Regions from separate parts of the Shinella sp. NM-101 genome, predicted to be linked through region 1. Evidence: riboswitches for the same ligand, from Rfam matches in the RefSeq annotation. Region 1 holds a riboswitch; each other region holds the start of a gene.
The links. Region 1 has a riboswitch for cobalamin ahead of L0976_RS01730 (CbtB-domain containing protein). Riboswitches for the same ligand answer to the same signal wherever they lie in the genome.
Positions count from the first base shown of each region.

Region 2: it holds a riboswitch for cobalamin, as region 1 does, so the genes downstream of both, L0976_RS18735 (hypothetical protein) here and L0976_RS01730 (CbtB-domain containing protein) in region 1, are expected to answer to the same signal.
Region 3: it holds a riboswitch for cobalamin, as region 1 does, so the genes downstream of both, metE (5-methyltetrahydropteroyltriglutamate--homocysteine S-methyltransferase) here and L0976_RS01730 (CbtB-domain containing protein) in region 1, are expected to answer to the same signal.
Region 4: it holds a riboswitch for cobalamin, as region 1 does, so the genes downstream of both, L0976_RS20705 (ABC transporter substrate-binding protein) here and L0976_RS01730 (CbtB-domain containing protein) in region 1, are expected to answer to the same signal.

Region 1 covers NZ_JACBFT010000001.1:359,166-362,983, reverse strand. Annotated here, with positions in the region: gene L0976_RS01735 (peptidoglycan-binding protein) at 1-1,396, shown strand, start outside; cobalamin riboswitch at 1,476-1,839, shown strand; gene L0976_RS01730 (CbtB-domain containing protein) at 1,889-2,065, shown strand; gene L0976_RS01725 (CbtA family protein) at 2,078-2,863, shown strand; gene cobU (bifunctional adenosylcobinamide kinase/adenosylcobinamide-phosphate guanylyltransferase) at 2,865-3,389, shown strand; gene cobW (cobalamin biosynthesis protein CobW) at 3,393-3,818, shown strand, end outside.
Region 2 covers NZ_JACBFT010000010.1:75,476-79,293, reverse strand. Annotated here, with positions in the region: gene metE (5-methyltetrahydropteroyltriglutamate--homocysteine S-methyltransferase) at 1-748, shown strand, start outside; gene L0976_RS18740 (acyl-CoA thioesterase) at 745-1,557, shown strand; cobalamin riboswitch at 1,633-1,832, shown strand; gene L0976_RS18735 (hypothetical protein) at 1,992-3,074, shown strand; cobalamin riboswitch at 3,166-3,228, shown strand; gene L0976_RS18730 (CbtB-domain containing protein) at 3,280-3,489, shown strand; gene L0976_RS18725 (CbtA family protein) at 3,499-3,818, shown strand, end outside.
Region 3 covers NZ_JACBFT010000010.1:79,567-83,384, reverse strand. Annotated here, with positions in the region: gene recJ (single-stranded-DNA-specific exonuclease RecJ) at 1-574, shown strand, start outside; gene L0976_RS18750 (aromatic ring-hydroxylating dioxygenase subunit alpha) at 881-2,110, shown strand; cobalamin riboswitch at 2,191-2,406, shown strand; gene metE (5-methyltetrahydropteroyltriglutamate--homocysteine S-methyltransferase) at 2,506-3,818, shown strand, end outside.
Region 4 covers NZ_JACBFT010000012.1:116,387-120,204, forward strand. Annotated here, with positions in the region: gene L0976_RS20695 (LysR substrate-binding domain-containing protein) at 1-818, shown strand, start outside; gene L0976_RS20700 (cytochrome b) at 955-1,524, shown strand; cobalamin riboswitch at 1,658-1,854, shown strand; gene L0976_RS20705 (ABC transporter substrate-binding protein) at 1,948-2,958, shown strand; gene L0976_RS20710 (iron ABC transporter permease) at 2,955-3,818, shown strand, end outside.

The sequences.
Region 1 (3,818 bases):
CGCCGAATTGCAGGCGGCCGCCCGCACCAAGGAGGCCCAGGCCGCCACCGACGACGGGGCCGCCAAGGCGAAGGCCGCGGATGCGCAAAAGGCCGAGGAGGCGAAGAAGGCCGCCGAAGCCGACAAGGCGAAGGCCGACGAGGAGGCCCGCAAGGCCGCCGAGGCCCGCAAGGCGGAAGAAGAGGCCGCGCGCCTGAAGGCGCAGGCCGAGGCGAAGAAGGCCGGGGAAGCCGCCGCCGCCCGCAAGCTCGCCGAGGACAAGGCCGCGGCGGACGCAAAGGCGAAGGCCGAGGCCGCCGCCGCGGAAAAGGCCCGCGCGGATGAGGCGGCCCGTCTCAAGGCTGAAGCTGCGAAGACGGAGGCCGACGCCCGCAAACGCGCCGAGGAGCAGGCTGCCGAGGCCGAGCGGCTGAAAAAGGAAGCACAGGCCGCCGCCGACAAGGCCAGGGCGGAGGAAGCCGCGCGCGTGAAGGCCGAGGAGGCCGCCGCAGCGGAAAAGGCGCGTGCCGAACAGGAAGCGGCCGCCCGCCGCGAGGCCGAGGCAAAGCGCGCCGAAGCGGAAAAGGCCGCGGCCGCCGAGAAGGCGCGCATCGAGCGGGAAGCCGCCGCCGCCCGCAAGCTTGCGGACGAGAAGGCCGCCGAGGTGGAGCGCCTGAAGGCGGAGGCCGCAAGGGCCGCAGCCGATGCCGAAGCCAAGGCCGCCGAGGCCGCCAGGCTTGCGAAGGAAGCGGAAAAGCGCGCCGGGGAGGCTGCTGCCGCCCGCCGGAAGGCGGAGGGTGCCGCCGCCGGCGGCACGTCGCAGGACGTGCGCAGGACAGACGGCGCCGCTGACGCCGGGAAGGCGGATGCGGCCAAGCGCGAGGAAGAGACCTTCCAGAAGGCCGTGGTCGACGGGTCCGAGAAGGCCTTCCGCGGCTATATCGCCGCCTATCCGAACGGCCGCTTCGTCGCGGATGCCCGCGAGCGCCTCGCCGCGCTTTCGAAGGCCGGGACGGAAACCACGGAGACCCGGCGCAAGGTGGAAGAGCCGGTCGTCGATCCGCGCGAAGCCTATATGGACCGCTCGGTCCGCATCCAGGCGCAGCGCTGGCTGAGCGCGCTCGGCTACAACACCTATGGTGCCGACGGCGTCTTCGGCCCGCGCACCCGCTCGGCGATCGCCGCCTGGCAGGGCTCGTCCGGCTATCGTGCCAACGGCTATCTCACCCGCCAGCAGTACCGGATGCTGCGCGAGGCGGCGCAATATGCCGAGACCCGGCAGAATCGCCAGCGGCGCTACCAGCGCGGCTACGACGTGCTGGAGGGCCCTGTCGACGACTACTATGACGGCCCGTACTATCGCGACGACGGCTATTACCGCCGCCGTGGCGGGGTGGTGATCATCCCCGGCTATTGAGATTGCGACGGGCGGACGGCGGTTTCAGCACAGGCGATGGCGCTGCCTGTCGATTGACTTCCCGGGGGCGGACGCATAATCATCCGCACTATTGGATGGTTCCCGGGTCCGGAAACGGATCGGGGAGTAAATGGGAATGTGACGTGGTGGACCCAACCAGGGCGCTGCAATCACGGCCGACCCCGCGACTGTAGAGTGGCGAGGGACGCTCATCCGGGTGGAGGGGATGGCTGCGGCAAAGGGCAATGGTGCCCCGGACGCGGTTTGTCGACCAGCCGGAAAAGCCACTGGGTGGCATCGCGATAAGCAGGGGTTGGACGCCTCCATTTCTACGAATCGTCCACCTTTCGCGATGCCTTTCCCGGGAAGGCGAGGGCAACCCGCAGGCGTGCGAGCGCCGGACGCCGCGAGCCAGGAAACCTGCCGGCCAATGCGAAGGGCATGTTGCCCGACCCGGGGAGGGGCTTCCCCAACGCCTGCACGGAGGTTGTCATGGCTGTTTCCAACACGTCTTCTATTTCCCTTTCGGCAAACGACCGCCTCGTCGCCGGCATTTTCGCGCTGCTGCTCGGCGCCTTCCTCGTGTTCGGTGCCGGCCTTGCGAATTCGGCCGTGCTGCACGACACGGCGCACGACACGCGTCACTCCTACGGCTTTCCCTGCCACTAAGGAGTTTTCGACATGATCGTTCGTTATCTCCTGGCCGCCCTGGTGGCCGGGCTGTTCTCCGGCGCCCTCATGACGGCCGCCCAGGAGGCGCGTGTCGTGCCGCTCATCCTGCACGCCGAGGAATTCGAGGGTGAGGCGCCGGCTCCTGCCGGCGAGGGCACGACGCCGTCGGCCGACGGTGCCGTCCAGACGCAGGAGCATTCCTCGCTCGGCGCGGCCATCCTCGACGTCGCCGCCTATCTGTCGCCCGTTTCCGTCGCCCAGGCCCATGACGGCGAGGGCCACGAGGAGGGCGGCATCATGTTCGGCATGAGCCGCTTTTCCGGCACGCTGCTTGCAAATCTCGTGACGGGCACCGGCTTTGCGCTCCTGCTCGCCGGCTTCAGCCTGGTTTCCGGCCATCCGATCACCGTTGCCAACGGTGCGCTGTGGGGTGCCGCCGGCTGGCTTGCCGTGCACATGCTGCCGGCCATCGGCCTGCCGCCGGAACTGCCGGGCTTCCCGGCTGCCGATCTCGGCGACCGCCAGGTCTGGTGGATCGCGACCGTCGTCCTCTCGGCGGCGGGGCTCTACCTGCTCTTCCTGAAGGACGGGATCATCGCCAAGGTCGCCGGCATCGTGCTGGTCGCCGCCCCGCAGGTCTACGGTGCGCCCCAGCCGGGCGACATCTCCAGCAACGTGCCGGCGGTTCTCGGCGCGGAGTTCGCCGTCGCGGCCCTCGCCACGACGCTGTTCTTCTGGATCGTGCTCGGCCTGTCGCTGGGCTTTGCCAACGAGAAGATCGCCAGGGCTGACTGACATGAAGACGACATCGCCCGGACCCGTCCTGGTTCTGGGCGGTGCACGTTCCGGAAAATCCGCCTTTGCCGAAAGACTGGTCGCCGAAACCGGTCTTTCGCGCCATTATATCGCCACCGGCCGCGCCTTCGATGACGAGATGCGGCAGCGCATCGCCAGGCATCGGGAAGATCGCGGGAGCGGGTGGCAGACGCATGAGGAGCCGCTGGCGCTCGCCGATCGCATCGCCGCGGTGGCGCGCGCGGACCGCGCGGTGCTGGTCGACTGCCTGACGCTGTGGGTCACGAACCTGATGCTGGAGGAGCGCGACATCGCCGCCGAATTTACCGGCCTTCTCGCCGCGATCGCGGCGGCGCCGGGCCGGCTGGTCTTCGTGTCGAACGAGGTCGGCCTCGGCATCGTGCCTGACAACCGCATGGCGCGCGAATTCCGCGACCATGCCGGGCGGCTGCACCAGAAGGTCGCCGCCCTCGTGCCAGAAGTCTATTTCGTCGCGGCCGGACTGCCGCTGAAAATGAAGGGTTGAGCCATGCTGCAACAGAAAATCCCCGCCACCGTCATCACCGGCTTCCTCGGCGCGGGCAAGACGACGATGATCCGCAACATCCTGCAGAATGCCGGGGGCAAACGCATTGCGCTCATCATCAACGAGTTCGGCGATCTCGGCGTCGACGGCGACGTGCTCAAGGGCTGCGGCGCGGAGGCCTGCACGGAGGACGACATCATCGAGCTCACCAACGGCTGCATCTGCTGCACCGTCGCCGACGATTTCATTCCCACCATGACGAAGCTCCTCGAGCGCGAGAACCGCCCCGACCATATCGTCATCGAGACCTCCGGCCTTGCGCTGCCGCAGCCGCTCGTCGCCGCCTTCAACTGGCCGGAAATCAAGACGCAGGTGACGGTCGACGGCGTCATCACCGTGGTGGACAGCGCGGCCGTTGCCGCCGGGCGC
Region 2 (3,818 bases), on a different contig from region 1:
CTGGGTGCAGAGCTACGGTTCGCGCTATGTCCGCCCGCCGATCATCTTCGGCGACGTCTCGCGGCCGAACCCGATGACGGTGCGCTGGTGGCAATATGCGCAGTCGCTGACCGGAAAGCCGGTCAAGGGCATGCTGACCGGCCCGGTGACGATCCTCAACTGGTCGTTCGTTCGCGACGACATTCCGCGCAGCGAGACCTGCCGGCAGATCGCGCTCGCCATCCGCGACGAGGTGGTCGACCTTGAAAAGGCCGGCGCTAAGATGATCCAGATCGACGAGGCGGCGCTGCGCGAGGGCCTGCCGCTCCGCCACCGGGACTGGCAGCACTACCTCGGCTGGGCGGTCGAATGCTTCCGCCTGTGCGCCAGCGGTGTCGCGGACGTAACGCAGATCCACACCCACATGTGCTACTCGGAGTTCAACGACATCATCTCGGCCATCGCCGCCATGGATGCCGACGTCATCTCCATCGAGACGTCGCGCTCGAAGATGGAACTGCTCGATGCGTTCCGCGATTTCGACTATCCGAATGAGATCGGTCCCGGCGTCTACGACATCCACTCGCCGCGCGTGCCCGACGTGGGTGAGATGACCGGCCTCCTGTCGCTCGCCCGCAAGCGCCTTCACGATCGCCAGCTCTGGGTCAATCCCGATTGCGGCCTGAAGACCCGCAAGTGGGACGAGGTCCGGCCGGCGCTCGTCAACATGGTGGCCGCGGCCGGCGAACTGCGCAAGGTAGCGCAGTGAGCGCGGGCGAACAGACCTTCGCGGCGCCGGGAGAAATCCCGGCGCCGTCGAGCCGCCTGCTGGACCTCGTCTTTCCCGGCGACACCAACCACCACGGCACGCTTTTCGGCGGGGCGGGGCTCGCGCTGATGGACCGCATCGCCTTCATCGCCGCGACCCGCCATGGGCGCGTCCCCTTCGTGACGGCGTCCTGCGACCGCGTCGATTTCCAGGCGCCGGCCCGCGTCGGGGAACTGGTCGAGTTCCTGGCGCGCGTGACGCGCGTCGGACGCAAGTCCATGACGGTGGAGGTGGAGATGATCGCCGAAGGCCTCGTCAGCGGCGAACGGCGGCTGTGCACCCGCGGCAGCTTCAGCATGGTGGCCGTTCCCGAAGGCAAGGCGCCGGACTGGCATCTGCCGCCCCTTTCCGCGGCGTATGAGGAGTTGGCTCCCGGCCTGCGCGCGAGCGACATCGTCTTTGCCGACCAGGCGAACAGCTTCGGCCGCATGTTCGGCGGCGAGGCGCTTGCCGCCATGACCAAGGCGGCCTTCATCGCCGCCACGCGGCACGGCCGGAAAATCACGGTGCTCGCCGCGTCCGAGCGGGTCGATTTCCGTGCGCCGGTGGCCGTGGGATCGATCGTCGACACGGTCGCGACGGTGGTGCGCGTCGGGCGCAGCTCGATGACCGTGGCGGTCGAGCTCTGGTCGGAGGACCTGATGAGCGGAAGCCGCGCCCTGACCGCGACCGGCCGCTTCGTCATGGTCGCGGTCGATGAAAGGGACCGCCCGGTTCCGGTTGTCCGCCACGATGGCGGTCCGGCATAGGCGGGGCTTTTCGCCTGTGTCGTTACGGGCACCGCGGATGTCGCATTCCCGATGGTCCTTTTGCCCGCCGGGTGGTTTGCTGGATGCATTCAGGGTGCCATCCCGGCCTGGTCGGGATGGATAATTGGGAAACCGGTCCAAGGCCGGTGCTGCCCCCGCAACGGTAGCGGAACAAAATCTCGACGAATGCCACTGGCTCCGGCCGGGAAGGCGTCGAGAGCGTCCTTCAGGACGGTTCCGAAGCCCGGAAACCAGCCATGAATTGATGACTCGGCCGATTGCGGTGGGCGATCGGGAGGCGAACGGCGTTCCCTCTCGGGGCCGCCCCGTTCCTTCCCCTTTCCATCCTCGTCCGGAACCATTTCGCAAGCCACCCGCCGATTCGCATTTGCGACACGGCAACCGGCGCGGCGGCCACGATGAAGGACAAGCACATGGCAGATCTCTGGGACGTCTTGAAGAGCCACCTCGTGGACCAGAGGGCAGGGTGGAGCATGGGCTCCTTCGGCGCGGTCGCCGAGTTCCATCAGGACAAGGGGGAATATCTGGAAGCCGATGCCCCGGCCATGCTGGTGCGCGCCACCCCGCGGGGCGCCATCCGGCTCGATTCCGAGGTGGTCGAGCAGATCGTTCCTGTCGCCTATGAGGCCCTCAGCCCCCGGCCGCACCGCTGGAGCCATGGTATCGCGCTGTGCCTGCCGGAAAAGGATGCAGCGATGAAGCGGCGCAAGGTCCTGACCGAGCTAGGCCCGGACGGGGACGCGGTGCGCCCGGCGGACAGGCGGGCGATTCTCTTCGACGTCGGCCTCAACCTTCCGCAGTGCGATTTCTGCATTCGCACCGGCGATCCGGCGCTGCTGGCGATCCTGCGCGCCGGTGCCGGGCGCAGCCTGTTCGAGACCGGAAACCCGGCGGCCGCGGCCGTGCTGAAGGCGCATCCGCACCGCGTCGCGCTGACCCGGATCGGCCGCATCGAGGTGTTCCAGAAGATCGGCGGGCCGGATACGGGCGGCGTCTCGCCCGCGGGGCCGCACACGCATCTTCTTCCGCAACTGCTGAAATCGCGTCGCACCCATTCGGCCAACACGCCGATCCCGCGATACCACATGCCGCTCGGCTATCTTCACCCCGCCAATCCCGTCATGGACGGCATGGGGCGCGATCGGAATTTCGACATCGAGGATCATGCCCGGTTCCAGGCGCTCTTCGAGCGCTTCGCCCGCCCGGACCTGCCCATCGTGCGCAAGGCGGTGCTCGACGGGCTCGCAAGGCGCCTGGAACCGGACCAGTTCCCGACGCCGTCCGACCGCTTCAGCCGGGCCACGGTGCGCATCACGCTGCGCCAGCAATACAGGCTCGCCGAGCGGTTCGGCGGCGGCTCCTATCTCGAACTGGTCTCCAGGTGGCGCAACGCGCTCGACGGCACGGCGGATGCTGCGGCGATGGACGACGACGCGCCCGGCCACGGGGTCCTCGAAGCGGCCGAAACCGGCCTGGCGCTGGCGGCGACCGGCTGAAACCGTCGAGAGTGCCGTAAAAGAACAAGCGGCGGTCGCCCCGCCGCGTTGACACGCCGGAAACGCCGTTGATAGATAGGCGCACCACCTCGGGAAGCCAGTGAAATTCTGGAGCGGTCGCGCCACTGTAATCGCATCCTGCGAAAGCCAGACCTCGGGTGCATGAATATCGGCCCATAGCGAACGCGCATTCAGAGAGGGATCCATGTCCGACATTACCTTGAGTCACGGCACCACAGTCACACCCATTCCCGCAAGCCAGTTGTTTCCGTGGGCGCTTTTCGGCGGCCTGCTGATGCTGCTCGCCCTTTATTTCGTCAGCACGGAAGAGGGCGCCGCGCGCGTCCTGTCCGGCCTCGAAGTCCACGAATTCGTGCACGACGGCCGGCATCTGCTCGGCTTCCCCTGCCACTGAGGAACGGACATGACTGGTCATCTTTTGCTGAGAGGCATGATAGCAGGCCTCGTCGCGGGCCTTGTCGCGTTCGGTTTCGCGCGCGTCTACGGCGAGCCCCAGGTCGATCGGGCGATCGCGTTCGAAGAGCTGATGGCGGCGGCCGAGGCACCGGCGGACGGCGCGGCCGAGGAGCCGGAAGCCGTCAGCCGTGAAACCCAGGCCGGCCTCGGCCTCTTCACCGGCGTCGTCACCTACAGCGTGGCGATGGGCGGCATCTTCTCGCTCGTCTTCGCCGGTCTCTATGGCCGCGTCGGCCGACTGAGCCCCCGCGCCCTGGCGCTGGTGCT
Region 3 (3,818 bases), on a different contig from region 1:
CGACCCCTCGGGCAAGGGCACCGGCTCCGGCCGCTCGATCAGCGGCTTCGATCTCGGCCGCATGGTGCGCGCTGCCGTGGAGGAGGGCATCCTCGTCAAGGGCGGCGGCCATGCCATGGCGGCGGGCCTGACGGTGGAGCGGAGCAATCTCGGCCGGCTGCGCAGCTTCTTCGAGGAGCGCGCGGAGCGTGCCGTGCGCGAACTGGTGGCCGTGGAGACGCTGAAGATCGACGGTGCGCTCAGCGCCAGCGGCGCAACGCTCGCGCTCGCCGACCAGCTCGAACAGGCTGGCCCCTATGGCTCCGGCCATCCGCAGCCGATCTTCGCGCTGCCGGCGCATCGCGTGCGCGACGTGCGCCCCGTCGGCGTCAATCATCTGCGCGTCAGCCTCGAAGGCCCCGACGGCGGACGGCTCGACGCCATGGCCTTCCGCGCCGCGGAAGCCGATCTCGGCCTCTTCCTGATGAAGGAGCGCGGGCAGGCGGTGCATCTGGCCGGCACGCTTTCCGCCGATAGCTGGCAGGGCAACCGGCGCATCCAGTTCCGCGTGATCGACGCCGCCAAGGCGTTCTGACCGGCTTGCCGGTCGATGACGCATTCAGGAAAACGGGTGAGGGCGGTTTCCGGCCCGGCAGGCCTGCCGCCTGACGGCGGGCCGCGGCGCAACCCCGCGATCCGGTTGCCGATTTCATCGCGCATCCGCTATTCCCGGTGCACGGGCCCGCATGAACGACAATATCCGATCGCGACATGCAAACGGTTTTCCGGATTTTCATGTGATTGATTTTATCGATTAATTATCCCGATTACGGCACCTTGCCGGCCGCCGGGCCGCTGCTGATACTGCGCTGCATCGAAAACGTTTTACGGTTGAAGAAGCATGGCGCAGGCTGCGGACGCTCTAATCGATAGTGCAAATGATGGAATCGCCCGCTTGATCGTCGAGCACCGCAAGGGGCATGGCCTTGCCCGGCCGTTCTACCAGGATCCGGAGATATACCGGCGCGATATGGAGCGGGTCTTTCGCCGCCACTGGCACTGTCTCGCCCATGAGAGCGTCATTCCAGAGGTCAATGACTTCGAGGTCTTCCGCATCGATACCGAGCAGGTGATTCTCACGCGCGCGCCGGATGGGTCGGTTCATGCGATGCTCAACGTCTGTCGCCACCGCGGCGCGGAGGTCTGCACGAAACAGAAGGGCAATGCGCGGGTCTTCGTCTGTCCGTACCATGCCTGGACCTACGGCAACGATGGCAGCCTCAAGGCGGCCCGGCTGATGCCGAAGGATTTCAGGCGCGAGGACCACGGGCTGAAGACGCTGCATGTCCGCGTCGTCGAAGGGCTCGTCTTCATCTCCTTCGCCGAAGAGCCGCTCGACTTTTCCGAGGTGGAGAACCTGCTGCACGCGACCTGCGGCCAATACGGCTGGGCGGGTGCCAGGGTCGCGCATCGCGAGACCTATCCGGTCGCCGCCAACTGGAAGCTGGCGGTGGAGAACTATGTGGAATGCTACCATTGCGGCCCCGCGCATCCGGAATATTCGCAGACCCATGCGCTGGAACAGCCATTGCACATGATCGAGGCGCTGAACGAGGCGATGGAGGCGCGCACCTGCGCGCTCGGCATCGAGGTCGGCTCCGGCAATCACTGGCAGACCTCGCGCGAGGGCCGCGAGGCGATCCATGCCTTCCGCTATGCGCTCTATGACGGCGTGCAGAGCGGCAGCGAGGACGGCAGGGCGGTCGCGCCATTGATGGGCCGATTCACCGATTTCGACGGCGGGGTCACCTCCATCCATCTTGGCGGCACGACATTCCTCGTCTGCTATCCCGACCACGGCATGATCTATCGCTTCATCCCGAAGACGGCGGAAAGCTGCGAGATGGAACTGATCTGGCTGGTCGACGGCAATGCGCAGGAGGGCAGGGACTACGATCTCGGGAAGCTCACCTGGCTCTGGAAGGTCACGACGGCGGAGGACAAGGCGATCATCGAGCACACCGCCCGCGGCGTGCAGTCGCACTATTTCGTGCCCGGCCCCATCGCGCCGATGGAGCACAACGAACTGCGCTACATCGAGTGGTATCTCGACGAGATCGGCCGCGCGTGAGAGCGGTGCTCCGCGATCAGTAAAATAAATAAAGACATAAAGATTTCTTTATATCTGTTGACAATCCCTCCGTTATGATCAGAACTGTGCCCCGTCATGGTTCCCTGGAGCGGCATTATCCGTCCCAGGGCTAAGAGGGAATCCGGTGCGTCGATCCGTCGGCAATGCCGGGGCTGCCCCCGCAACTGTAAACGGCGAGCCGCTGTCCACCGATGTCACTGAGGCCAAGGCCTTGGGAAGACGGACAGGGTGACGACCCGTGAGCCAGGAGACCTGCCAAGACGAAATAACGTCCACGGGCGGGGTGTCCCGGTGGTTGCTGCAGTTCGCCTGAAACGGCGATGCCTGCTCGCGTCCGCTTTACCCATGCCCCCTGAAACCTATGGGGTATGTCAATGTCCAAGCAAACTCTCCCGGTCGCCTCCCTCGGCTTCCCGCGCATCGGTCGCCACCGCGAGCTGAAATTCGCTCTCGAAGGCCACTGGGCCGGCAGGATCGCCGAAAGCGACCTTCTCGAAACGGCCCGCAGGCTGCGCGCCGAAAACTGGGCGCTCCAGCGCGACCAGGGCATCACGAAGATTCCCTCCAACGATTTCTCCCTCTACGACCATGTGCTCGACACGGCCGTGATGGTCGGCGCAATCCCGGCCGCCTACGGCTGGACGGGCGGCGAGGTGCCGCTGTCGATCTACTTCGCGATGGCGCGCGGCAGTCAGGGCGACGGCCGCGCCGACTGCGGCCATGCGCACCACGCGCAGGGCGTGCCGGCGCTCGAAATGACCAAGTGGTTCGACACGAACTATCACTACATGGTCCCTGAGGTCGGCGAGGATCAGGCCTTCACGCTCACCGCGCAGAAGCCGGTCGATCATTTCCTGGAGGCCAAGGCGCTCGGCATTCATACGCGCCCGGTCGTGCTCGGTCCGGTGACCTTCCTCAAGCTCTCGAAGGCCCGGCCCTCGACCTTCAAGCCGCTCGATCTCCTGGCAAGGCTGCTGCCGGTCTACGAGGAGCTCTTCCGCCGGCTGGAGGCCGCCGGCGCCGACTGGGTGCAGGTCGACGAACCCGTCCTGGCGCTCGACCTGACGGAAGGCGAGCGCCATGCCTTCAAGCTCGCCTATGAGGCGCTTGCCAGGTCCGCGCCGGGCCTGAAGGTGATGCTGGCGACCTATTTCGGCGCGCTGGCCGACAATCTGGAAGCGGTCGCCGCGCTCCCCGTCGCCGGTCTCCACGTCGATCTGGTGCGAGCGCCGGAGCAACTCGAACCCGTCGCAAAGGCGATGGGGGCCGATCGGGTCCTGTCGCTCGGCGTCATCGACGGGCGCAACATCTGGAAGGCGGACCTTGCGGCGATCCTTGGCCGGCTGGCGCCGGTCGTTTCCGCGCGCGCCGCGGGTGCGGTCGAGGTTGCCGCCTCATGCCCGCTGCTGCATGTGCCGATCGACCTCGAACTGGAAACGGCGCTCGATGCGGACCTCAAGTCCTGGCTTTCCTTTGCCACGCAGAAGCTGGGCGAGCTTTCGGCGATCGGCAGGGGGCTCGCCGAAGGGGAGGACGCGGTGAGGCAGGCTGTCGATGGTGCATCGAGGGCCATCGCCGCCCGCGCCGCCTCGCTGAAGGTGACCGACCCGCTCGTCCAGGGCCGCATCGCCGGCATCGACGAGGGCATGAAGGCGCGCGGCAGCGCATTCGAAACGCGCCGCAAGGT
Region 4 (3,818 bases), on a different contig from region 1:
CCCAGGCCGCCCGGGACATGGCGATAAGCCAGTCCACCCTGTCGGCCCATGTGCGCGACCTGGAGGCCGCCTGCGGCTTCAACCTTCTCGAACGCCGGGCGCGCGGCGTCTCCCTCAGCTCGAACGGCGAGCGCCTGCTGGAGATCACCACCCGGCTGTTCGCGGCAGAACGCGAGGCCAATGCCTTCCTGCGTGGCGAGGCCGGTGCGAGCGGCGGTCACCTGCGCGTTGCCGCCGACGGCCCGATCCTCGCCCTGCCGATCCTCTCGCACATGAAGAGCGAGCGTCCGAAACTCACATTCTCGCTGTCGATCGATAATTCCGCACGCGTCATCGAGCAGGTCATGGACTATCGCGCGGACGTCGCCATTACCGCGCGTGTGCCCAATGACCCGCGGCTTTTCGGCAAGCACTTCCTCAGCATGCGGCTCGGTCTGTGCGTGCCGCTGGATCACCCGCTCGCCGGGGAGCAGAGCGTCACCATGCGCGCGCTGGAAGGCCTGTCCTTCGTCATGCGCGAACGCGGCTCGCGCACCCGCGAGGTTTTCGAGAAGAATCTCGCGGGTCACGCCATTTCCATCGAGCAGATCGTCGAGATTTCCTCAAGGGAAGGCGTTCGCGAAGCCATCGCCAACAGGGTGGGATGCGGCGTCATCGCCGATCTCGAACTCGGCAATGACAACCGCCTCGCCTTTGTGCCGATCGAAGACGCCCACGAGATTATCGACGAATACGTCATCTGCCTCGCCGAGCGCCAGCACCTTCCGCTGATCCGCGGCTTCATCCACGCGGCGGCCGCGCTGCACTCCGCCCGCTGAGGCCGATCGCGATCCTGCCGCGACAATGGGCGCCATCCACGCAATCTCCATGAAACGCACACGAAACCGGGATACTCGAATGCGAGCATCCGGCGGGGTGCGGTGCCGGCAGCGAGCCGGCCAGACGAGGAATGGCATGATGAGACCGTTTCAAAGAGACAGCAGCGCCAGATATCCTGTATCGATCCGCATCCTGCACTGGCTGCGGGCCATCCTGATCCTCGGGTTGATCGCCTGCGGCTGGTACATGACCGGACGCGCCGAGGACGACCCGACGGCCGCGATCCTTTATCCCAACCACAAGCAGTTCGGCGTGCTGGCCTGGCTGCTGGCGCTGGCGCAGCTTGCCCTTCGCTGGCGCTACCGTGCGGTTCTGCCGCACGCGCCGGACGCCCTCAAGCCCTGGGAGAAGCGCCTGTCCCACATCACCCACCGGCTGATCATCGCCTTGACCATACTCACTCCGCTGCTGGGCTACGCGATGTCCAGCAGCCTCACGGACGGCGACGGCGTGCCTTTCTTCTTCCTCTCGCATGTGCCGGAGGTCCTGCCGAAGAACGATACGGCCTTCGCGGTGTTCCAGGCGCTGCACGCCTATAGCGCCTATATCCTGCTGGCCTGCGTCCTCCTGCACATAGCCGGCACCGTGAAGCACCGGCTGCAGGACAGGGGCGGTCCGACCGACGTGCTCCCCCGCATGCTTTGATGCGGGCGAACCATGATCGCGGCCCGGTCCCGTGAACCTTCGGCGACCGGCGGCGCGTCGGTGTTCTGACATCCTCTCTTTCATCCCGTTTCGGCCGGCCCGATCCGGCGGCCTTGCAAGCGCCGATGCTATTCGCTACGGGATGACGGTCGGTTTCCGGAAGGGACTAAGAGGGAATCCGTGGCCAAAGACGGCCAGCCAAACGGAACTGCCCCCGCAACTGTAGGCGGCGAGCTGAACTCGGAAAATCCACTGGGCCCCGCGCCCGGGAAGGTCGAGGAAAGCGACGACCCGTCAGTCAGGAGACCTGCCGACGCAGATGACCAACCGAGCGGGTCGGCTCGGGCGGGCTTGTGATCGGCGTCCTGCATTTCGATCCTCGGCCTTCCTTCGTCCCGCCAACATTGCAACGGAAGGGATACGATGTTGAGGTTCACGACGGCGTTCATCGCCACTTTCGCCCTGGCGCCGATGGCGTTCGCGGCCACCAGCTATCCGCTGAAGCTGACGAGCTGCGGCCACGAGGTCACCATCGAGAAGGCGCCGGACAGCGTCGTCAGCGTCGGCCAGAGCACGACCGAGATCCTCTACATGCTCGGCCTCGCCGACAAGGTGAAGGGCACCGCGCTGTGGATCAATCCCGTCCTGCCCGAATTCGCCGAGGTCGACAAGACGGTCGAGCGCCTCGCCGACAATGCGCCGAGCTTCGAAAGCGTCGTGGCAAAGAAGCCGGAGCTCGTCGTCACCGCCTACGAGTGGATGATCGGTCCGCAGGGGGCGGTCGGCACGCGCGAGATGTTCGATGACGCGGGGATCGCAAGCTGGATCATGCCGACCGAATGCGTCGGAAAGGACAACACGCAGAGCATGGACGGCGCCCGCACCAGGCTGTTCGACACGGCCCTGCTCTACCAGGGCATCACGGAACTGGCCGAGATCTTCGACGTCTCCGAACGCGGCGAAAAGCTGGTCGCCGACCTCAGGTCGCGCGAGGAGTCCGCGGTCCGCAAAGCCAAGGACCTGAACCTGCCCGAGGACGTTTCCGGCGTGTTCTGGTATTCCTCCGCCGACATCGAGATCGACCCCTATGTGGCCGGCCTCAACGGCGTGCCGGGCTGGATGCTCTCCAAGCTGGGCGTGAAGAACGTCGTCACCTCCGAGGAGGAGTGGCCGACGGTGGGCTGGGAGACCATCGCCACGGCGAGGCCGACCTTCATCGTCGCGGCCGAAATGAACCGCCGTCGCTTCCCCGCCGACGACATCGCCGTCAAGCGCGAGTTCCTGACCACCGATCCCGTCGCGAAGGAGATGGAGGCGGTCAGGCAGGATCGCATCCTCACGATCGAGGCGAATGCGATGGACCCGTCGGTTCGCGCGATCTTCGCGCTGGAGAAGCTGTCGAACGCGCTTTCCGGGTTCGGTCTGTCGAAATGAGACAAGGCGCTGCGGTCCATGGCCTCGGGTGGCTCTTCTGGCTGGCTCCGGCCGTGCTGGCCGCAGCGCTGCTGTTTGGAACGGCGGTCGGCGAGACGCGCATCCCGCTCGCCACCGTCTTCGACGTCCTGGCGACGAAAGCGGGCTTCCTGGACCGTGCGATCGATCCCATCGAACTCAGCGTGATCTGGCACTATCGCATGTCGCGCGCGGTGGTGGCGGCCTGCGGCGGCGCCAGCCTCGCCCTGTCCGGCCTCATCCTCCAGGCGCTCTTGCGAAATCCGCTGGCCGAGCCCTATCTCCTCGGCATTTCGGCTGGAGCCTCCACCGGGGCCGTCGCCGTCACCGTCGCCGGTTTCGGCGCGGGGCTGCTCAGCATGTCGGCCGGAGCCTTTGCCGGCGCCATCACGGCCTTCGTGCTGGTCGCGCTGCTGGCCCGCGCCGCGGGCGGCGGAACCGGCATGCGCGGCGCGGCGGTGATCATCCTTGCCGGGATTGCGGGATCGCAGATGTTCAACGCCCTGACGGCCCTTATCATCGCGCAGTCGGCAAGCGCCGAGCAGGCGCGGGGCATAATGTTCTGGCTGCTGGGCAACCTTTCCGGCGTGCGCTGGCCAGACACCTGGCTGGTGCTGCCGATGACCCTCGCCGGGCTCGGCATCACGTTGTGGCATGTCCGGGCACTCGACGCCTTCGCCTTCGGCGCCGAGAGCGCGGCCGCGCTCGGCATCGACGTGCGCCGCACGCAGGTCGTGCTGATCGGAACGGCGACGCTGGTGACGGCGATCATGGTCTCGGTCGCCGGCGCCATCGGCTTCGTCGGGCTCGTCGTGCCGCATGCCATGCGCATTCTCGTCGGC